One region of the Roseomonas elaeocarpi genome, then DNA from elsewhere that is predicted to be linked to it. Evidence: predicted binding sites of a transcription regulator. Region 1 holds the regulator's gene; the other holds the start of a gene.
What was found. Region 1 encodes HrcA, which represses chaperone genes, less so after heat shock. Its sites were predicted from a motif close to GTTNGCACTCNCNNNNNGNGAGTGCNAAC; they were not measured.

Region 1 (2,197 bases):
AGCCGGGCGTTACCCCTTGCAGCAAGGAGGTGCCGCCGTGGCCGAAGAAACGCTGAGAGAAGAGTTCGAAACCTGGGGCGGTGGCACCAAGACCAAGTCCGCGCGTCCCGCCAATGTCGGTCCGCACGACCGGGCCGACGACCAGCACGATCCGAACGCCAAGGGCGTGACGCCGGAGGACTACAAGGTCAATCCGGCCGACAGCGTGGCCAAGGCACCCCCGGGCGAGTCGGGCGAGGAAGCCAACGTCAACGTCGCGGCCAGGAACCATACCGGGGATCAGACCGGCAACAAGCCACAGGGCAAGAGCGAGTCGCCGCGCAGCGCGCCGCCGCTGAGTGGAACGGCCCAGGAGTAACGGCCCGGGAGCGGGAGGCGCGGGATCAAGGGCCGGCGATACCGGCGCGAAACGGGTCCCGGGCCCGCAAACGCGGTCCCGGCGCTCCCGTCAGCCCAGCAGCCGGCCGATCACCCGCGCGGTGTAGTCCACCACCGGGATGATCCGGCCGTAATTGATCCGGGTCGGCCCCAGAACGCCGACGGCGCCGATGATCTGTTCCTTGCCGTTGCGGAAAGGGGCCACCACCATCGACACGCCCGAAGCGTCGAACAGCCCGCTCTCGGCGCCGATGAAAATCTGGACGCCCTCGCCGCGCTGCACCAGCTCCAAGAGGCGCAGCATGGTTTCCTGCGCTTCCAGCCGGTCGAACAGCGCCTGGATCTCCTCCACGCGCGCCGTCTGGTCGAGGTTCTCCAGCAGCCGCGACTGCCCCCGCAGGATCAGCGAGCCCCCGCCGCCGCCCGTCCAGGTGGCGAGGCCGGATTCCACCACCTGCGCCGTGAGCGCATCGAGGGCGGAGCGGTTTGCGGCGATCTCCTCGGTGACCTCGGTGCGGGTATCCTCCAGCGTCCGGCCGCTGAGGCGGGCGTTGAGGTAGTTGCTGGCCTGCACCAGCGATCCCGTCGGCAGGCCCGCGGGAACGGAGATCACGCGGTTCTCGACCTGCCCGCCTTCGCCCACCAGCACCACCAGGGCCCGGCCGGTGCCGAGCGGCACGAACTCGATGTGCCGGACCCGGTCATCTGTCTTGGGCGCCAGCACCAGCCCGGCCGCCCCCGCCAGGCCCGACAGCATCCGCCCGGCCTCGCCCAGCGTATCCTGGAGCGAGCGGCCCGAGGCGGCGCAACGGGCGGCGATGGCCTCGCGCTCCTCCTCCGTCAGGTCGCCGAATTCCAGCAGCCCGTCCACGAAAAGGCGCAGGCCCCGTTCCGTCGGCAGGCGCCCGGCGCTGGTATGCGGCGCGAACAGCAGCCCCGCTTCCTCGAGATCGGACATGGCGTTGCGGATGGTGGCGGGCGACAGCGTGACCGGCAGCCGCCGCGACAGGGTGCGCGAACCGACCGGGCCCCCGGTCTCGACGTAAAGCTCCACGATCTGTCGCAGGATGGCGGCGCTGCGCCCGTCCAGCCCCGGGGGCAGGCTCGCCAGCCCCCGTGACAGCGTCGGCGCGCGCGGAAACGTGGTCCAGTCTTGCACGCCCCGAAGGTAGGTTTGCCCCCGGCGAGGGTCAATCTGCCGCCACATCGTGACATTGCACGGCCGCCGCGCAGTTCCGTCGCGGCAGCCCCTTTGCTTGCACCCCTTTCCGACACCCGCTGCTGGCGGCCCTTCCTGGCGGCCCCGACGCGGCGACCCCGCCGCGCTTCGACCGGCCAGGGTCGCGAACCGCGGCGCTACTGCGGGTGGATCGGCGGCGTGCGCTCGGCGCGCGGCGTTCCGCGCTGGCGCTCGCGCACGAAGGTGAACAGCCCCGCCAGCATGATCACCCCCGTGCCCAGGAACATCAGCGCGTCGAGGTGGTCGCCGAAGACGAGGTAGCCGAAGCCGATGGCCCAGACCATCTGGCTGTACTGCGGCGGCGCCACCAGGCTGGCGGGCGCCCGGGCGGAGGCCAGCATCAGCAGCACGTTGCCCGCCGCCGCCAGCAGCCCGTAGCCCAGCAGAAAGATCCATTGGTGCGGCGTGGGCCATTGTGCATGGGGCATCATCAGCACGCCGCTGGCCAGGATCGGTCCGATCAGCCCCGCGCCGTAGAGTGAGATGCGCTTCTCGGTGGGGCCCATGGCGCGCAGCAGGATGATCGTCATGGCGCCGGAAAAGCCGCCGATGATGGCCCCGAGATGGCCCACCGACAGT
Region 2 (2,197 bases), on a different contig from region 1:
GGAAACGTAGCCGCGGTCGAACTGCATGCCCTCGACGACGTCGAGCTCGGTCTGGACGCCCTTGGCTTCCTCGACCGTGATCACGCCCTCGTTGCCGACCTTCTCCATGGCCTGCGCGATCATCTCGCCGATCTCGGTCTCGCCGTTGGCGGACAGAGCACCGACCTGCGCGACCTCGGCGGAGGTGGAGATCTTCTTGGTGTTGGCCTTCAGGTCCTCGATGACCACGGCGACGGCCTTGTCGATGCCGCGCTTCAGGTCCATCGGGTTCAGGCCGGCGGCCACCGACTTCGCACCCTCGCGGATGATGGCCTGGGCCAGCACGGTCGCGGTGGTGGTGCCGTCACCGGCCAGGTCGTTGGTCTTCGAGGCCACTTCGCGCACCATCTGGGCGCCCATGTTCTCGAACTTGTCGGCCAGCTCGATTTCCTTGGCGACCGACACACCGTCCTTGGTGATGCGGGGCGCGCCGAAGGACTTGTCGATCACGACATTGCGGCCCTTGGGGCCCAGCGTGACCTTCACGGCGTCGGCGAGAATGTCCACGCCGCGCAGCATGCGCTCACGGGCGGAGGCGCCGAACTTGACGTCCTTAGCAGCCATGTTGCTCTACCTCTTGGTTTGATTTCGGGGAGGGAAGCGAAAAGCGCGGTGGCTGTTAGCCGACGACGCCCATGATGTCGGATTCCTTCATGATCAGAAGGTCCTCACCGTTCAGCTTCACCTCGGTGCCCGACCACTTGCCGAACAGGATGCGATCGCCGGCCTTGACGTCGAGCGGGGTGATCTCACCCTTCTCGCTGCGGGTGCCGGTGCCGACGGCCACGATCTCGCCCTCCTGGGGCTTCTCCTTGGCAGAGTCGGGGATGATGATGCCGCCCGCGGTCTTCTCATCGGCCGTCACGCGACGGACCAGAACGCGGTCATGCAGGGGGCGGAAGTTCATGGAACGCTCCTGAGCCTCACTCAACTTGAGATCCCAGGGCTCGAGGCCACACCCGGCGCAGCGGGTGTTAGCACTCGCGCCCAGAGAGTGCCAGCGATCTAGGAGAGGCCTCGGGCGGCGTCAAGCGGGGACTTCCCGACGATTGGACGTCAGCCGGGTGCGGACCGCAGGACGAGGAGGCTGACGATCAGGCTCAGCGTCACCAGGGACAGGCCCGACGCCAGAAGCACCGTGGCGCCGGAACGGTCCATCCCCGTGGCGTAGCGCCGGGCCAGGATAAAGGCGTTGGCACCCGTGGGCGTCGCTGCCGCCGTCACCGCCACCGCCGTGCCAAGGGGGGGTAGCTTCAGCATTATCGCCACGACCCAAACAATCGCCGGCAGAACCAGCAGCTTGATCACGGTGCCTATCACCGCGTTCGGCCAGTCACGGCGTATGTTGAAGCCGGTCAGGCTGGCGCCGAGGCAGAACAGCGCCACGGGCGATACGGCCGAGCCCAGCATGTGCAGCAGGTTGCGCAGCACATCGGGCAGCGGCGGCATGAGCAGCGACCACAATCCCCCCGCGGCAACCGCCAGAACCACCGGGTTGCTCAGCAGCGAGGTCGCGGTTGAGCGGAAAACCTGGAGGAGCGAGGCGTTTCGGTTGATGCCAAACTCGGCGATCACCGTGGCGATCGGCAGCAGCAGGATTGAGTGGAAGGCCAGGATGGCCAGGAGGTTGTGCAGCCCTTCCTGGCCGTAGGCCGCCAGAACCACGGGGATGCCCACCATCGACAGGTTGCCGTAGCTCGCATCCAGCCCGAAGAGGCCGGCCTCCTGCAGCCGCAGCCGCCGCAGCTTCCAACCGACCAACACCGCGAGCAGGTAGACGGGGATACAGGCGGCGAAATAGGCCACCGATACCGCGACCGTCGCCCCCAGGCCCCCCGAACTGGTGGCGCCCTCGAACAGCAGCGCGGGAAGCGCCAGCATGAAGACGAAATCGTTGAGCCCGCGCAGACCGTCGGCGCTGATCCGGTTGAAGCGGCGGGCGAGGTAGCCGATCAGGATCGTCAGGAAGACCGGTCCGACGATTCCGAAGATACCGCTCAAGGCTTGGGCCGGAAGGAAGAGGGCAGGAGGGGCATCACCGGCCCCCAGCCATCAGTTCCGCCACGAACTCCGGCAGCCACGGGTTGCGGGCGCGGCGCGTTCGCTCGGCGGCCAGGATGCCGGAGATGGTGCGCACGGTGGCCTCGAAATCCTCGTT

Region 2: the regulator HrcA is predicted to act here: its motif matches at 1,013-1,041, upstream of groES (co-chaperone GroES).

Annotation. Positions count from the first base shown of each region.
Region 1 covers NZ_JBHLUN010000012.1:76,917-79,113, reverse strand. The annotation lists gene ACFFGY_RS16925 (hypothetical protein) at 38-358, shown strand; gene hrcA (heat-inducible transcriptional repressor HrcA) at 449-1,501, opposite strand; gene ACFFGY_RS16915 (DMT family transporter) at 1,735-2,197, opposite strand, start outside.
Region 2 covers NZ_JBHLUN010000005.1:276,645-278,841, forward strand. The annotation lists gene groL (chaperonin GroEL) at 1-603, opposite strand, end outside; gene groES (co-chaperone GroES) at 659-946, opposite strand; gene ACFFGY_RS06910 (AEC family transporter) at 1,096-2,040, opposite strand; gene gmk (guanylate kinase) at 2,075-2,197, opposite strand, start outside.